Regions from separate parts of the Streptomyces sp. NPDC091376 genome, predicted to be linked through region 2. Evidence: predicted binding sites of a transcription regulator. Region 2 holds the regulator's gene; each other region holds the start of a gene.
What was found. The regulator HrcA, encoded in region 2, represses chaperone genes, less so after heat shock. The targets are predictions, from matches to a motif close to TTNGCACTCNGNNNNNCNGAGTGCNAA.
Positions count from the first base shown of each region.

Region 1 (5,620 bases), on a different contig from region 2:
AAGGTCATTCCGATCCTGCCCTGCCACACCATCCAGCCCGTGCTCGACTTCTACACCGCGCTCGGTTTCGAGGTGGCCTTCGTGCAGAAGAGCCCCAACCCGTACGCGGTCGTGACGCGCGGCGGCATCGAGCTCCAGTTCTTCGGGATGAAGGGCTACGAGCCGGCCGCCTCGTACAGCACCTGCTACGTCCTGACCGACGACGTCGACAGCCTGCACGCCGCCTTCCGGACCGCGCTCAAGACGGCGTACGGGAAGATCCCCACCCGCGGGCTGCCGCGGCTCGGACCGCTGAAGGACATGTCGTACGGCATGCGGCAGTTCCTGATGACCGATCCGGGCGGGAACTGCATCCGCATCGGGCAGCCCACCAGCGAGGACCAGCACCATCGGCCCGCTCCGAAGGAGACCTTCGCCCGGGCCCTGCACATGGCGTCCCTGTTCGCGGACTCGAAGGAGGACCTGGCGGGCGCGGCGAAGATCCTCGACCGGGCGCTGGGGCTCGACGACGAGCGGCCCACTCCGGTGGAGCTGCTGCGCCTGCTCGTCCTGCGCGCGGATGTCGCGCGGCGTCTGGACGACCGGGAGACCGCGGCCTCCTCCCTCGCCGAGGCCGGCGCCGCCGAGGCACGTCTGAGCGCCGAGGAGCGGCGGTCGGCCCGGGACGACCTGGAGCGGCTCGCGGAGCTTCGGGGCTGACGCCGGGCCGGAAACGCCCGAGGGCGGCACCCCCTGGGAGTGGGGGTGCCGCCCTCGGTTCAGGACGGTCGATCAACCAGCAGGTCGATCAGAAGTCCATGTCACCGCCCGGCATGCCGCCCGGAGCGGCCGCGGCGGCCTTCTCCGGCTTGTCGGCGATGACGGCCTCGGTGGTGAGGAACAGCGCGGCGATGGAGGCCGCGTTCTGCAGGGCGGAGCGGGTGACCTTCGCCGGGTCGATGATGCCCTCGGCGACCAGGTCGACGTACTCGCCGGTCGCGGCGTTCAGGCCGTGACCCGGGGTCAGGTTGCGCACCTTCTCCACCACGACGCCGCCCTCGAGGCCGGCGTTGACGGCGATCTGCTTCAGCGGGGCCTCCAGGGCCAGCTTCACAGCGGCGGCACCGGTGGCCTCGTCGCCCTCGAGCTCGAGCTTCTCGAAGACGGCGGACGCCTGGATGAGAGCCACGCCACCGCCGGCGACGATGCCCTCCTCGACGGCCGCCTTCGCGTTGCGAACGGCGTCCTCGATGCGGTGCTTGCGCTCCTTGAGCTCGACCTCGGTCGCGGCGCCGGCCTTGATGACGGCCACGCCGCCGGCCAGCTTCGCGAGGCGCTCCTGGAGCTTCTCGCGGTCGTAGTCCGAGTCGGAGTTCTCGATCTCGGCGCGGATCTGGTTGACGCGACCGGCGACCTGGTCGCTGTCACCGGCACCGTCGACGATCGTGGTCTCGTCCTTGGTGATGACGACCTTGCGGGCGCGGCCGAGCAGGTCCAGGCCGGCGTTCTCCAGCTTGAGACCGACCTCCTCGGAGATGACGGTGCCACCGGTGAGGATGGCGATGTCGCCGAGCATGGCCTTGCGGCGGTCACCGAAGCCCGGGGCCTTGACGGCGACGGACTTGAAGGTGCCACGGATCTTGTTGACGACCAGGGTCGACAGGGCCTCGCCCTCGACGTCCTCGGCGATGATCAGCAGCGGCTTGCCCGACTGCATGACCTTCTCCAGCAGCGGGAGCAGGTCCTTCACCGAGGAGATCTTGGAGTTGACGATCAGGATGTACGGGTCCTCCAGCGAGGCCTCCATACGCTCCATGTCGGTGGCGAAGTACGCCGAGATGTAGCCCTTGTCGAAGCGCATGCCCTCGGTGAGCTCGAGCTCCAGACCGAAGGTCTGGGACTCCTCGACGGTGATGACGCCTTCCTTGCCGACCTTGTCCATCGCCTCGGCGATGAGCTCGCCGATCTGGGTGTCGGCGGCGGAGATGGAGGCGGTGGAGGCGATCTGCTCCTTCGTCTCGACCTCCTTCGCCTGGTCGAGCAGGGCGCCGGAGACGGCCTCGACGGCCTTCTCGATGCCGCGCTTCAGGGCCATCGGGTTGGCGCCGGCCGCCACGTTGCGCAGGCCCTCGCGGACCAGCGCCTGGGCGAGGACGGTCGCGGTGGTCGTACCGTCACCGGCGACGTCGTCCGTCTTCTTGGCGACTTCCTTGACCAGCTCGGCGCCGATCTTCTCGTACGGGTCCTCGAGCTCGATCTCCTTGGCGATGGAAACACCATCGTTGGTGATCGTGGGGGCGCCCCACTTCTTCTCGAGGACGACGTTCCGGCCCTTGGGGCCAAGGGTGACCTTGACGGCGTCGGCGAGCTGGTTCATCCCGCGCTCGAGACCGCGCCGTGCCTCCTCGTCGAACGCGATGATCTTGGCCATGTGAAGTGGTCCTCCCGGACTGGGGTGGATTTCTCCGGACCGCGCTGGCGCCCGCGACGGACGGCCTGCATGCCTTGTGGTTCCTTGCCCCACCCGGCCTGCGGGCCTCACCGACCCGGTCCTTAGTTGTCACTCTCACCCGGAGAGTGCTAACGCCAATGATTAGCACTCGACCCCTTCGAGTGCAAGCGGCTTCGAGGAAGCCCCGACGGGAGGGTGGGCTCAGTGATCGAAGCTCCGGACGCGTCGGAGGGCCCGTACCCAGTGCGGGTACGGGCCCTCCGTCACGTTGCTGCAGTCAGTCGGCGCTCAGCCGGCTACGCGGACCATGTCCGCCTGCGGCCCCTTCTGGCCCTGCGAGATCTCGAACTCGACTCGCTGACCCTCCTCCAGGGTGCGGTAACCGTCCATCTGGATCGCGCTGTAGTGGACGAAAACATCCGCACCACCGTCGACCGCGATGAAGCCGTACCCCTTCTCCGCGTTGAACCACTTGACGGTGCCCTGAGCCATGCCTAACTCCCCTATTACTGGCCCTTGCACAGGACCGCACCTCGCGGACCCGGGTCAGACCTCACCCACGATGTGTGGCGTGGATGTGCGCCGGAACGCGTCGACCGCGGCTGAATGTATCTGTCCAACTGCCCTCTGCAACAGGTCAATCGGACGAGAATTCCGGGCAGGACCGAAAGGACGATTTACGAGGATTACGAGCATTCCCGGGCAAGTCGGGCCGGGCAAAGCACACTTAACGTGCAACAAGCTCGAACACTTTGGCTGCTTCTTATCGCGAGCGAGCGCATTCTCATATGCGCCTGGCACAAGCAGCGGAGGGGGCTTCCCCAACTCTACCGCGCTCAACCATGCAGAATTGCCCCCTCCACGGAGCTTGCGGAGGGGGCAATTCTGCTTACGGAAAGTGAGGGTCAGCCTCCGGCGACGGCCGGGATGATCGAGACGCCGGCGCCGTCCGGCGTCGCCGTCTCCAGCCCCTGCTCGAAACGTACGTCGTCGTCGTTGACGTACACGTTCACGAAGCGGCGCAGCTTGCCCTGGTCGTCCAGGACCCGGGCCGCGATGCCCGTGTGGTTCTGCTCCAGGTCGGCGATCACCTCGGCGAGGGTCGCCCCCTCGGCCGCGACCTCGGCCCGGCCACCCGTGTAGGTGCGGAGGATGGTGGGGATGCGGACGTTGACGCTCATGCGAGACCAGCCTCTCGGAAGGAGTCCAGGTTGGGGCGGATGACCGCGGACATACCCGTCGTGGGCGCCACCGCGTCGAGGGTCTTCAGGCCGTCACCCGTGTTGATGACGACCGTGGTGAGGCACGGGTCGATGGCACCGGACTCGATCAGCTTCTTCGCCACACCGAGGGTGGTGCCGCCCGCGGTCTCGGTGAAGACGCCCTCCGTGCGGGCCAGCAGCTTGATCGCGTCCACGATCTGCTCGTCGGTGACGTCCTCGACGGCGCCGCCGGTGCGGCGGCAGATGTCCAGGACGTACGGGCCGTCCGCCGGGTTGCCGATCGCCAGGGACTTGGCGATGGTGTCGGGCTTCTGCGGCCTGACCACGTCATGGCCGGCCTTGAAGGCCACGGACACCGGGGAGCAGCCCTCGGCCTGGGCGCCGAAGATCTTGTAGGGCTTGTCCTCGACGAGGCCGATCTTGATCAGCTCCTGCAGACCCTTGTCGATCTTGGTGAGCTGGGAGCCGGAGGCGATCGGGATGACGATCTGGTCGGGGATGCGCCAGCCGAGCTGCTCGCAGATCTCGTACGCGAGCGTCTTGGATCCCTCGCCGTAGTACGGGCGGAGATTGACGTTGACGAAGCCCCAGCCCTCGCCCGCCGGGTCGCCGATGAGCTCGGAGCAGAAGCGGTTGACGTCGTCGTAGTTGCCCTCGATGCCGACGAGCTCGCCGCCGTAGACCGCGGCCATGACGACCTTGCCCTGCTCCAGGTCGTGCGGGATGAACACACAGGAGCGGAATCCGGCGCGGGCGGCGGCGGCGCCGACGGCGCCCGCCAGATTGCCGGTGGAGGAGCAGGAGAGGGTGGTGAAGCCGAAGGCGCGGGCGGCCTCCAGGGCCTGGGCGACGACGCGGTCCTTGAAGGAGTGCGTCGGGTTCCCGGAGTCGTCCTTGACGAAGAGCTTGCCCGGCTCGACGCCCAGCTCGCGGGCGAGGTTGTCGGCCTGGACGAGCTGGGTCCAGCCCGGGTTCAGGTTCGGCTTGCTCGCCACGTCGGCGGGGACGGGGAGCAGCGGGGCGTAGCGCCAGATGTTCGCCGGGCCGCTCTCGATCTGCTTGCGCAGCGTCTCGGGGTCGCCGCTCGGCAGGTCGTACGCGACTTCGAGCGGCCCGAAACAGATCTCGCAGGCGAAGATCGAGCCGAGGGCGAACCGCTCGCCGCACTCGCGGCAGGAGAGCCCGGAGGCGGGGCCCAGATCGACGGTGCCGGAGGTGTCGGCAGAATCATTGGTGGTGGCAACAGTCTGCGCAGCCATGGAGGCGAGGCCCTTTCTCCTCATCTTCCCCGCGGCGCATCTCGCCGCGAGACGGAATTGGCACCTTCCCTAGCCGTGAGCCTCGCGCGCGACGTGTGACGTGCGCCGAGAACGGCTGGAGGGTTGCCGGGGCTTCAACGGGCCGTATCCCTCTGCCCCTCTGGATGAGCGGTATTCGATTGTGTCCGCGCGACGACCCCGACATACGACGGCCGTCCGCGTTGTTCAAGACTGTAACCGAACCCCCGGACGCTTGAGATGGTCGTCCGATCCGCGAGATGGAGATCACGTGCTGGAAGAGGTGGAGCGCTGGCTCGCCCGGCGGTCCTGGTCGGTGACGGACCGGCCACTGGACCAGCTGCTCGCCGCCAAGCAGAACACCACGGTCAGCGTGGTGCTCCCCGCCCTGAACGAGGAGGCGACGGTCGGGGAGATCGTCGCCGTGATCCGCCGTGAGCTGATGACGGACGCGGTGCCGCTCGTGGACGAGCTGGTGGTCGTCGACTCGGGGTCCACGGACCGCACCGCCGAGGTGGCGGCGAAGGCCGGGGCGCGGGTGGTGCACCGGGACGCGATACTCCCCCGCGTGCCGGCCGTGGCCGGCAAGGGCGAGGTGCTGTGGCGCTCACTGATGGTGACGAGCGGCGACATCGTCTGTTACGTGGACGCGGACCTGCGGGAGTTCTCCGCGGACTTCGTCTCCGGGA
Region 1 covers NZ_JBIVUF010000011.1:125,215-130,834, reverse strand. Annotated here, with positions in the region: gene ACIQMR_RS23790 (bleomycin resistance protein) at 1-699, shown strand, start outside; gene groL (chaperonin GroEL) at 788-2,410, opposite strand; gene ACIQMR_RS23780 (cold-shock protein) at 2,720-2,923, opposite strand; gene ACIQMR_RS23775 (MoaD/ThiS family protein) at 3,337-3,612, opposite strand; gene thrC (threonine synthase) at 3,609-4,913, opposite strand; SAM riboswitch class I at 4,931-5,084, opposite strand; gene ACIQMR_RS23765 (glucosyl-3-phosphoglycerate synthase) at 5,203-5,620, shown strand, end outside.
Region 1: the regulator HrcA is predicted to act here: its motif matches at 2,573-2,599, upstream of groL (chaperonin GroEL).

Region 2 (5,620 bases):
GGAGTCCTGGCCTTGCGGGCCCCGGCCTGGGCGTGCGGCGGGGCGTCGTGGTCTCCGGGCTCCGGCCCGGGGGAGCGGCGGCTCGTGCGGGCGTCCTGGCCTTGCGGGCCCCGGCCTGGGCGTGCGGCGGGGCGTCGTGGTCTCCGGGCCCCGGCCCGGGCGTGCGGTGGCTTGCGCAGGAGTCCTGGCCTCGCGGCCCCGGCCCCTGCGCGCGGCGGCCCCTGCGTCGACAGGTCAGTGCGGGGCCGTCACGAAGTCGATCAGTTCCTCCACGCGGCCCAGCAGGGCCGGCTCCAGGTCCTTGTAGCTCGTCACGCGGGACAGGATGTGCTGCCAGGCGGCGCCGGTGTTCGAGGGCCAGCGCAGGGCGCGGCAGACGCCCGTCTTCCAGTCCTGGCCGTGCGGTACCGACGGCCACACCGGGATGCCCAGGGAGGAGGGCTTCACCGCCTCCCACACGTCGATGTACGGGTGGCCGACCACCAGGACGTGCGGGTCCGTCACCGACGCCGCGATACGGGACTCCTTGGACCCCGGCACCAGATGGTCCACCAGGACCCCCAGGCGGGCGTCGGCGGAAGGGCCGAAGTCGTCGACGATCGAGGGCAGGTCGTCGATGCCCTCCAGGTACTCCACGACGACGCCCTCGATACGCAGGTCGTCGCCCCACACCTTCTCCACCAGTTCGGCGTCGTGGCGTCCCTCCACGTAGATGCGGCCCGCCCGCGCCACCCTCGCACGGGCGCCGGGCACGGCGAGCGAGCCGGAGGCCGTACGGGTGGACCGGGCGGCGGGAGCGCCGGAGGGCGGCCGGACCAGGGTGACGACCTTGCCCTCCAGCAGGAAGCCCCGTGGTTCGAGCGGGAACACCCGGTGCTTGCCGAAGCGGTCCTCCAGCGTCACCGTCCCCGCCTCGCAGCGGATCACCGCACCGCAGAACCCCGTCGACACCTCCTCGACCACCAGGTCGGGCTCGGCGGGAACCTCCGGCACGGGAGCGGAGCGCTTCCACGGGGGCGTCAGGTCGGGGCTGTAATTGCGCACCGGGCAGACGCTACGACACCCCGAACCGCCGGGCCAGCTCATCGCGTTGGGCGCGGACGAAGCCGGCGTCCACCACCGCCCCGTGCCCCGGTACGTACACCGCGTCCTCCCCGCCCAGCGCGAGCAGCCGGTCCAGCGCCGCGGGCCAGCGGGACGCAATGGCGTCCGGACCCGCCTGCGGCTCGCCCGACTCCTCGACCAGGTCGCCGCAGAACACGACCTCGGGACTGCCCGGCACCAGCACGGCCAGGTCGTGGCCGGTGTGGCCGGGGCCGGCGTTCGCGAGCAGGACCTGGCGGCCGCCGAGGTCGAGGGTCATCTCGCCGGAGACGACGTGCTGCGGGGTGACGAGGACGTCGGTGGCCTGCGCGGCGTCCGCCGGCGCCATCCCGTGCCCGATCGCGTCGTCGCGCAGCGCGTCCCGTTCCCGCCGGAGCACGTCGTCGACGCCGACCGCCCCGTACACCTCGACCGCGGAGAACGCGGCCGTGCCGAGGACATGGTCGAAGTGCGGGTGGCTGAGCGCGATATGCGTCACACGGCGGCCGCCGAGGAGGGCCTCGGCCTGGGTGCGTACTTCGGCTCCCTCACGGAGCGTCGAGCCCGTGTCGATCATCAGCGCCGCGCTCCCGCCGACGACGAGGCCGACGGTCGCATCCCAGACGGGCAGGCGGCGCCGGCCGACGCCGTCGGCGAGGCGTTCCCATCCCGGCTCTTCCCAAGCGACGTCCATACAGTGACGCTATCCCGGGGCGACCAGCGGCGTCATGGCATGTCGTGGCGGGTGCCACGGAACGGTTGGGTGTTCGGTCGCCCTTGCTAGGGGTGTACCTCCCCGCCGTACACTGGGCCGGGGAAAGCTGGCACTCAAACAGGGTGAGTGCCAGGCAGGACCGCCGGACCGACGAGGAACACAGCTGGAGGTGTGCGGCCATGCTCAGCGAACGCAGACTCGAGGTGCTGCGCGCCATCGTCCAGGACTACGTCGGGACGGAGGAGCCGGTGGGCTCCAAGGCCCTCACCGAGCGCCACCGGCTGGGTGTCTCGCCGGCGACCGTGCGCAACGACATGGCGGTGCTGGAGGAGGAGGGGTTCATCGCCCAGCCCCACACCAGTGCCGGCCGGATCCCCACCGACAAGGGCTATCGCCTCTTCGTGGACAGGCTGGCGGGCGTCAAGCCGCTGTCGACACCCGAGCGGCGCGCGATCCAGAACTTCCTGGACGGAGCCGTCGACCTCGACGACGTCGTGGCGCGCACCGTGCGGCTGCTGGCTCAGCTGACCCGGCAGGTCGCGGTCGTCCAGTACCCGTCCCTGACCCGTTCGACCGTGCGGCACGTCGAGCTGCTGGCGCTGGCCCCGGCCCGTCTGATGCTGGTGCTGATCACGGACACGGGGCGGGTGGAGCAGCGGCACGTGGACTGCCCGGCGCCGTTCTCCGACACCTCGCTCGCGGATCTGCGGGCCCGGCTCAACAGCCGGGTCGTGGGGCGGCGCTTCACCGATGTGCCGCAGCTGGTGCAGGATCTTCCGGACTCCTTCGAGCCGGAGGACCGCGGCACCGTCACGACGGTCCTCGCGACCCTCCTCGAAACGCTCGTGGAGGAGACCGAGGAGCGGCTGATGATCGGCGGCACAGCCAATCTGACGCGCTTCGGCCATGACTTCCCGCTGACCATCCGGCCCGTGCTGGAGGCGTTGGAGGAGCAGGTCGTGCTGCTGAAGCTGCTCGGCGAGGCCAAGGATTCGGGCATGACCGTACGGATCGGGCACGAGAACGCCCATGAGGGGCTCAACTCCACGTCCGTCGTCGCGGTCGGCTACGGTTCGGGCGACGAGGCAGTCGCCAAACTCGGCGTGGTCGGACCGACCCGCATGGACTACCCCGGAACGATGGGAGCGGTACGCGCAGTGGCACGTTACGTCGGACAGATCCTGGCGGAGTCGTAAGTGGCCACGGACTACTACGCCGTACTCGGCGTGCGCCGCGACGCATCTCAGGACGAGATCAAGAAGGCTTTCCGGCGGCTTGCGCGGGAGCTTCACCCGGACGTGAATCCGGACCCGAAGACGCAGGAGCGCTTCAAGGAGATCAACGCCGCGTACGAGGTGTTGTCGGACCCGCAGAAGAAGCAGGTCTACGACCTCGGTGGTGACCCGCTGTCCGCGGCCGGCGGCGCCGGTGGCGCGGGCGGCTTCGGCGCGGGCGGCTTCGGCAACTTCTCCGACATCATGGACGCGTTCTTCGGGACCGCGTCCCAGCGTGGGCCGAGGTCGCGGACGCGGCGCGGCCAGGACGCGATGATCCGGCTGGAGATCGAGCTCAGCGAGTCGGCCTTCGGCACGACGAAGGACATCCAGGTCGACACGGCCGTCGTGTGCACGACCTGCTCCGGCGAGGGTGCCGCGCCGGGTACGTCGGCGCAGACGTGTGACATGTGCCGTGGCCGCGGTGAGGTCTCCCAGGTCACCCGGTCCTTCCTGGGCCAGGTCATGACCTCGCGGCCGTGCCCCCAGTGCCAGGGTTTCGGCACCGTCGTCCCGACCCCGTGCCCGGAGTGCGCGGGCGACGGCCGGGTCCGCTCGCGCCGCACCCTGACGGTGAAGATCCCCGCAGGTGTCGACAACGGCACCCGTATCCAGCTCGCCGGTGAGGGCGAGGTCGGCCCGGGCGGCGGTCCCGCCGGTGATCTGTACGTCGAGATCCACGAGCTGCCGCACCCGGTGTTCCAGCGCCGCGGCGACGATCTGCACTGCACGGTGACGATCCCGATGACGGCGGGCGCGCTCGGCACGAAGGTGCCGCTGGAGACGCTCGACGGCATGGAGGAGGTCGACATCCGCCCGGGCACCCAGTCCGGCCAGTCCATCCCGCTCCACGGTCGCGGCATCACCCATCTGCGCGGTGGCGGACGCGGCGATCTGATCGTCCACGTCGAGGTGCAGACCCCGTCGAAGCTGGACCCGGAGCAGGAACGGCTGCTGCGGGAACTGGCGAAGCTGCGGGGCGAGGAGCGACCGCTGGGTCAGTTCCAGCCGGGACAGCAGGGGCTGTTCTCCCGTCTGAAGGACGCGTTCAACGGTAGGTGAGCGGGCCCCGCTCACCAGGCGCCGCGGGGGTACGGGACATCGTCCCGTACCCCCGCGGCATGCCGGAGCCCTGTCCCCGCCGTGGTCGTGGTGGGCGGGATTCGGCCGCGGGGGCCGGACGTGGCACCATGCGGGACATGTCCTCCGCGCTCACCGATCTCTGCCGCTGTCCGATCGTGCAGGCCCCCATGGCCGGTGGTGCTTCCTGCCCCGATCTCGCGGCGGCCGTCTCCGAGGCCGGCGGGCTCGGGTTCCTGGCCGCCGGGTACAAGACCGCGGACGGCATGTACCAGGAGATCAAACAGCTGCGCGGTCTCACCGGCCGTCCCTTCGGCGTGAACCTGTTCATGCCGCAGCCCCAGTACGCGGACGCCGCGGCCGTCGATGTGTACCAGCAGCAGCTCGCCGGTGAGGTGAGCTGGTACGACACACCGCTCGGCGACCCCGACTCCGGCCGCGACGACGGCTACGAGGCCAAACTGGCGATCCTGCGGGACGACCCCGTCCCCCTGGTGTCGTTCACGTTCGGCTGCCCCGCCCCGGCCGCCGTCGCGTCGCTCAAGCGCGCCGGGACGCTCACCGTCGTCACCGTCACCACCCCCGAAGAGGCCCAGTCCGCCCAGCACGCGGGCGCCGACGCCATCTGCGTCCAGGGCATCGAGGCAGGCGGCCACCAGGGCACGCACCGCGACGACCCCGCCACCGACGGCGGCGGCATCGGGCTCCTCGCGCTGATCGCGCAGATCCGGGAGACCGTGCAGCTCCCGATCGTCGCGGCCGGCGGCATCATGCGGGGCAGCCAGATCGCCGCCGTCCTCGCCGCCGGGGCCGACGCGGCCCAGCTCGGCACCGCCTTCCTCGTCTGCCCCGAGTCGGGCGCGAACGCGCTGCACAAGCAGGCCATGACCAACCCGCTGTTCACGAGGACGGAGCTCACCCGCGCGTTCTCCGGCCGCCCGGCTCGTGGCCTCGTCAACCGGTTCATGCGCGAGCACGGACCGTACGCGCCGGCCGCGTATCCCGAGGTCCACCACCTCACCTCCGGTCTGCGCAAGGCCGCGGCGAAGGCCGGGGACCCGCAGGGCATGGCCCTGTGGGCCGGTCAGGGCCACCGGATGGCCCGTGAGCTGCCCGCGGGGCAGCTCGTCGAGGTGCTCGCCGCCGAACTGACCGCCGCGAGCGCCGCCCTGTCGCTGCGGGCCGCCTCATGACCGCCCCGGTCTTCGTCGTCGAGGACTTCGCCGCGGGCAGCGGCGGACGCTACGTACTGGACGGCCCCGAGGGGCGGCACGCGGTCTCCGTGAAGCGGCTGCAGCCCGGTGAGGGCGTCGTCCTCACCGACGGAGCGGGACGCTGGGCGGACTGCGTGGTGCTGGACACCGAGGGCAAGGACCGGCTCGTCGTGCAGATGGACTCGGTGCACGAGGAACCGGAGGAGACGCCCCGGATCACCGTCGTCCAGGCACTCCCCAAGGGCGACCGCGGC
Region 2 covers NZ_JBIVUF010000001.1:82,833-88,452, forward strand. Annotated here, with positions in the region: gene ACIQMR_RS00310 (DUF3097 domain-containing protein) at 235-1,044, opposite strand; gene ACIQMR_RS00315 (MBL fold metallo-hydrolase) at 1,055-1,777, opposite strand; gene hrcA (heat-inducible transcriptional repressor HrcA) at 1,978-2,994, shown strand; gene dnaJ (molecular chaperone DnaJ) at 2,995-4,134, shown strand; gene ACIQMR_RS00330 (nitronate monooxygenase) at 4,272-5,345, shown strand; gene ACIQMR_RS00335 (16S rRNA (uracil(1498)-N(3))-methyltransferase) at 5,342-5,620, shown strand, end outside.

Region 3 (5,620 bases), on a different contig from region 2:
TGCCGCTCGGCTTCGTGGCCGGCTTCGGCATCCGCCGCGACGTGAGGATCCGGCGACTGCTCGGCGCGTGGGCGGCCCTGGACCTCGACCCGGCCCGGGACGCGCGGCACGGCGCACCGGGGCTGAGCCTGCTGTGGTTCCTGGTGTCGTTCCTGCTCGGCGCGTTCGGGCTGTGGATCTCGTTCGTGGCTCCGGCGTCCGCGCGCGCCGGCAGCTGGACCTACGGCGAGGTCGCCTACTTCATGGGCGTCGGCGTCATCTGCTGGGTGACGGGCCTGACCGGCGTCACGAAGGCGGTGGCGCACTACCGCTGGGCGGTGCGCCTGACCTCCGTCGTACCGGCCGCGGCGGCACCCGGCGGCGCCCACCGCTGACCCTTCAGCGGACGGCGCGTGCCGCCGGTGCGCCGATCAGCATGGCCGGGGCCCCGGCCACCCGGGTGAGGAACACCGTCGCGGCGTTCGGGCCGCTCGGCTTCACCTTGCGGCGCAGTTCCTCGGGCTCGACCGCCGAACCCCGCTTCTTCACCGTGAGGTGGCCGACCTCCCGCTCACGCAGCAGCGCCTTCAGCTTCTTGAGGTTGAACGGCAGCTCGTCGGTGATCTCGTACGCGGTGGCGTAGGGCGTGGGGCGCAGCTCGTCCGCCGTGATGTACGCGATCGTCCCGTCGATCAGGCCGCCGTCGAGGTCCTCGGCGACCTCGGCGACCAGATGCGCGCGGATGACGGCGCCGTCCGGCTCGTACAGGAAGCGGCCGGTCTTACGGACCGCGGGGTCCGGAAGACCGCGGCCGATGAGCGCGGCGCCGGACGGGAGGAGGGTGGCACGGCGGGCGCCGGGGGCGGTGCCGAACCAGAGCACCGCCTCCTTCACATCGCCGTGGTCCGAGATCCACTCGGCCTCGGCCTCCTCGGGGATCGCCTCGTGCGGGATGCCGGGGGCGATCTTGAGGGCGGCGTACCCGGGCGAACGGGCCGCGCCGATGGCCCAGGACAGCGGCGGGGAGTACGCCTCGGGGTCGAAGATGCGGCCCCTGCCGCCCCGGCGGGCCGGGTCGACGAAGACGGCGTCGTACGGGGACGTGTCGACCTCGGTGACGTCCGCGCAGCGGACCTCGATCAGGTCGGCGAGCCCCAGCGCCTCGGCGTTGGCACGGGCGACGGCGGCGGTGAACGGGTCGCGGTCCACGGCCAGGACGAGGATCCCGGCGCGGGCGAGCGCGAGTGCGTCGCCGCCGATCCCGCAGCACAGGTCCGCCACGCTGCGCACCCCGAGCCGGGCGAACCGGTCCGCCCGGTGAGCGGCGACGGAGGCGCGCGTGGACTGCTCCACGCCGTGCGGGGTGAAGTACATCCGGTACGCGTCCTCCGCGCCGAACTTCGCCACCGCCCGCTGTCGCAGCCGCGCCTGCGTGAGCGCCGCCGAGACCAGCTCGGCCGGGTGCTCGCGGCGCAGCCGGGTGGCGACGGCGAGTTCCTGTCCCGGGTCGTAGTCGCGCAGCGCGGCGAGCAGGGCCTGTCCTTCGTCGCCGAGCAGCGGGGCGAGGTGGGGGGAGGGGGAGGCGGCGTCGTTCACCCGGCCATTGTCGGCCAGGCGGGGGATGGTGCGCGCCGGGCGGCGGTGTCGGGGCCTCGTGAGGGAGCGGCGCTGACAGGATGCGACGCCATGCAGCTAGTACGACAAAAGGACAAAAAGACAGCAATTCGGTGCAAGCGGACGTGGGTGTGTGCGCTGCTCGCCATGGCTGTCGGCTCGGGCTGTGCCGCCGAGCCGCCGGACGGCGGCAGCGGTGGCGGCAGCGGCGGCGGGTCCAGGGCCGCCGGCTCCAGCTCCGCGGTCAAGCCCGCGCACGGCCAGCAGCGGTCGAAGGAGAGCGGCGAGAAGGGGGCCAGGGAGGAAGCCGGGAAGGAGGCGAAGAAGGGCGCCGAGCGGGCCGATCCCGCCGAGGCGCTCGCCGCGTACGCGCAGCGCATGAAGAAGACGCAGGCGGCCCGTGCCGCGGCCGCCAAGCGGTGGCGCCTCAAGCAGACCCCGCTGCTCGCGCCGGCGCCCCCCGCCAGGAAGCCGAAGATCACCACCCGCAAGGGCTTCGAGGTCGACCATCCGAAGGGGCTGCCGCCGGTCTTCACCACCGTGCCCACCAAGAAGAAGATCGTCTTCCTGACGATCGACGACGGCGCGGAGAAGGATCCCGAGCTGCTGCGGATGATGAGCGAGCTGGGGATCCCGTACAGCGCGTTCCTCACCGACTACGTCGTGCGCGACGACTACGGCTACTTCGAGAAGATGCAGGACCGCGGTGTCGCCCTGCACAACCACACTCTCAACCACCGCTACATGCCGGCGCTTTCGTACGCGAAGCAGAAGAAGGAGATCTGCGAGCAGCAGGCAAAGATCGAGAAGCGGTTCGGGAAGCGGCCGCGGCTCTTCCGTCCGCCGTACGGAAGCTACAACGAGGACACCCTGCGGGCCGCGAAGTCGTGCGGCGTGAAGGCGGTACCGCTCTGGGCGGCGGAGGCCTTCCCGGACCACATGGAGTGGCGCGAGTGGGACCGGGACCTGCACCCCGGCGACATCATCCTCACGCACTTCCGGGGCAAGGCGGAGTGGAAGGGCAGCATGGCGGACATGATCCGCAACGTGATGAAGGTCGTCACGGCGAAGGGCTACGCGGTGGCGCGGCTGGAGGACTACGTGTGACGCGCTCCTTGCGCGGGGCACGGGGCCGAACCATGTCGCCCTGCGCGAGGGGTACGGAGCCGGACCTCGCCGGCCTCCGCACGGGGCAGTGACCCCGCCGGCCTCCGCACGGGGCAGGGGGTCGAATCTCGCCGGGAGCGGGCCGAAACGCGCAGCGGATTGGCACTCCGCTTGACCGAGTGCTAATCGCAGTCATAGTGTCGGCTCTGGCACTCCCCACCGGAGAGTGCCAACACAGCGACGGGCAGGTCCGGCACCCGCGACGACGGATCGACCTGGTCGCCACCTCAGACAGTTGAACCCCGTGAGATCTCCGAAGGGGGAGGTCGGATCGTGACGACCACCAGCTCCAAGGTTGCCATCAAGCCGCTCGAGGACCGCATTGTGGTCCAGCCGCTCGACGCCGAGCAGACCACCGCGTCTGGTCTGGTGATTCCGGACACCGCCAAGGAGAAGCCCCAGGAGGGCGTCGTCCTGGCTGTCGGCCCGGGCCGCTTCGAGAACGGCGAGCGTCTTCCGCTCGACGTGAAGACCGGCGATGTCGTGCTTTACAGCAAGTACGGCGGCACCGAGGTGAAGTACAACGGCGAGGAGTACCTCGTCCTCTCGGCCCGCGACGTGCTCGCGATCGTCGAGAAGTAATTCACCGGCAGATTTGCTTTCCACTGCGCCCCTGGCCCCCAGCTACTGATGAAGCCGGGTGCCCGGGGCGCAGCTCGTTTTGAGAGGACTTGAGAAGCTCCATGGCGAAGATCCTGAAGTTCGACGAGGACGCCCGTCGCGCCCTTGAGCGCGGCGTCAACAAGCTCGCCGACACGGTCAAGGTGACGATCGGCCCCAAGGGCCGCAACGTCGTGATCGACAAGAAGTTCGGCGCCCCCACCATCACCAACGACGGTGTCACGATCGCCCGCGAGGTGGAGATCGAGGACCCGTACGAGAACCTCGGCGCCCAGCTGGTGAAGGAGGTGGCGACCAAGACCAACGACATCGCGGGTGACGGCACCACCACCGCCACCGTGCTCGCCCAGGCCCTGGTCCGCGAGGGTCTGCGCAACGTCGCCGCCGGTGCCTCCCCGGCCGCCCTGAAGAAGGGCATCGACGCCGCGGTCAAGGCCGTCTCCGACGAGCTGATCGCCACCGCGCGTCCGATCGAGGAGAAGTCCGACATCGCCGCCGTCGCCGCGCTGTCCGCGCAGGACCAGCAGGTCGGCGAGCTCATCGCCGAGGCGATGGACAAGGTCGGCAAGGACGGTGTCATCACCGTCGAGGAGTCCAACACCTTCGGTCTGGAGCTGGACTTCACCGAGGGCATGGCCTTCGACAAGGGCTACCTGTCGCCGTACATGGTGACCGACCAGGAGCGTATGGAGGCCGTCCTCGACGACCCGTACATCCTGATCCACCAGGGCAAGATCTCCTCCATCCAGGACCTGCTCCCGCTGCTGGAGAAGATCATCCAGGCCGGCGCCTCCAAGCCGCTCCTGATCATCGCCGAGGACGTCGAGGGCGAGGCCCTCTCCACCCTCGTCGTCAACAAGATCCGCGGCACGTTCAACGCGGTCGCGGTCAAGGCCCCCGGCTTCGGTGACCGCCGCAAGGCGATGCTGCAGGACATGGCCACCCTCGCCGGTGCCACCGTCATCGCCGAGGAGGTCGGCCTCAAGCTCGACCAGGCCGGTCTGGACGTGCTGGGCTCCGCCCGCCGCGTCACCGTCACCAAGGACGACACCACGATCGTCGACGGCGGCGGCAACAGCGGCGACGTGGCCGGCCGCGTCAACCAGATCAAGGCCGAGATCGAGGCCACGGACTCCGACTGGGACCGCGAGAAGCTCCAGGAGCGCCTCGCGAAGCTGGCCGGCGGCGTGTGCGTGATCAAGGTCGGCGCCGCCACCGAGGTGGAGCTGAAGGAGAAGAAGCACCGTCTGGAGGACGCCATCTCCGCGACCCGCGCCGCGGTCGAAGAGGGCATCGTCTCCGGTGGTGGCTCCGCGCTCGTCCACGCCGTGAAGGTCCTGGAGGGCAACCTCGGCAAGGCCGGCGACGAGGCCACCGGTGTCGCGGTCGTGCGCCGCGCCGCCGTCGAGCCGCTGCGCTGGATCGCCGAGAACGCCGGCCTCGAGGGCTACGTCATCACCGCGAAGGTGGCGGAGCTGGACAAGGGCAACGGCTTCAACGCCGCGACCGGCGAGTACGGCGACCTGGTGAAGGCCGGCGTCATCGACCCGGTCAAGGTCACGCGCTCCGCGCTGGAGAACGCCGCGTCGATCGCCTCCCTGCTGCTCACCACCGAGACCCTCGTGGTGGAGAAGAAGGAAGAGGAGCCGGCGGAGGCGGGCCACGGCCACGGTCACTCCCACTGACCCGAGCCCGCACCGGGCGCACCGCCCGTGACGGCTGTGCGAAGGCCCCCGCTCCCGAGGAGGGAGCGGGGGCCTTCCCCGTGCGCCCGCGGATCCGGCGCGACGCGCCTACATCTCCAGGGCGCCGAGCCGGCCCATCAGTCCGAGCCGGTCGTACTGCCACCAGCCCTCGCAGATCAGTCCCTCGTGGAGCCGATGGGTGGTCGTGCCGGTCATGGAGACCCGCTTGCCGGTGGGTGCGAGGCCCAGGAACTCGCCCTTGTGCGTGCCCTCCCAGGTCCAGCGCGTGCAGACCCGGTCGGCCTCGGCGATCTGGTCCTCGACGGTGAAGCGGAAGTCGAAGCCGTCGCGCCACATCCCGACCTCGCGGCGGAACGCCTCGACGCCGATCACGTCCGGGGCGTTGGCCGGGTCGTGATCGTGGTAGTCCCGGGTGAGCAGTCCGTCGAGGAGCCCGAGGTCACCGGCGAGCGCGTCGGTGAAGAGCCTGCCGCAGACGTCCTTGTTGAGCCGCTCGTCGCGGACGACCTCCAGATCGGTGAAGGTCGGCATGT
Region 3 covers NZ_JBIVUF010000016.1:179,449-185,068, forward strand. Annotated here, with positions in the region: gene ACIQMR_RS29750 (hypothetical protein) at 1-374, shown strand, start outside; gene ACIQMR_RS29755 (methyltransferase domain-containing protein) at 379-1,671, opposite strand; gene ACIQMR_RS29760 (polysaccharide deacetylase family protein) at 1,741-2,700, shown strand; gene groES (co-chaperone GroES) at 3,034-3,342, shown strand; gene groL (chaperonin GroEL) at 3,444-5,066, shown strand; gene ACIQMR_RS29775 (ester cyclase) at 5,175-5,620, opposite strand, start outside.
Region 3: the regulator HrcA is predicted to act here: its motif matches at 2,860-2,886, upstream of groES (co-chaperone GroES).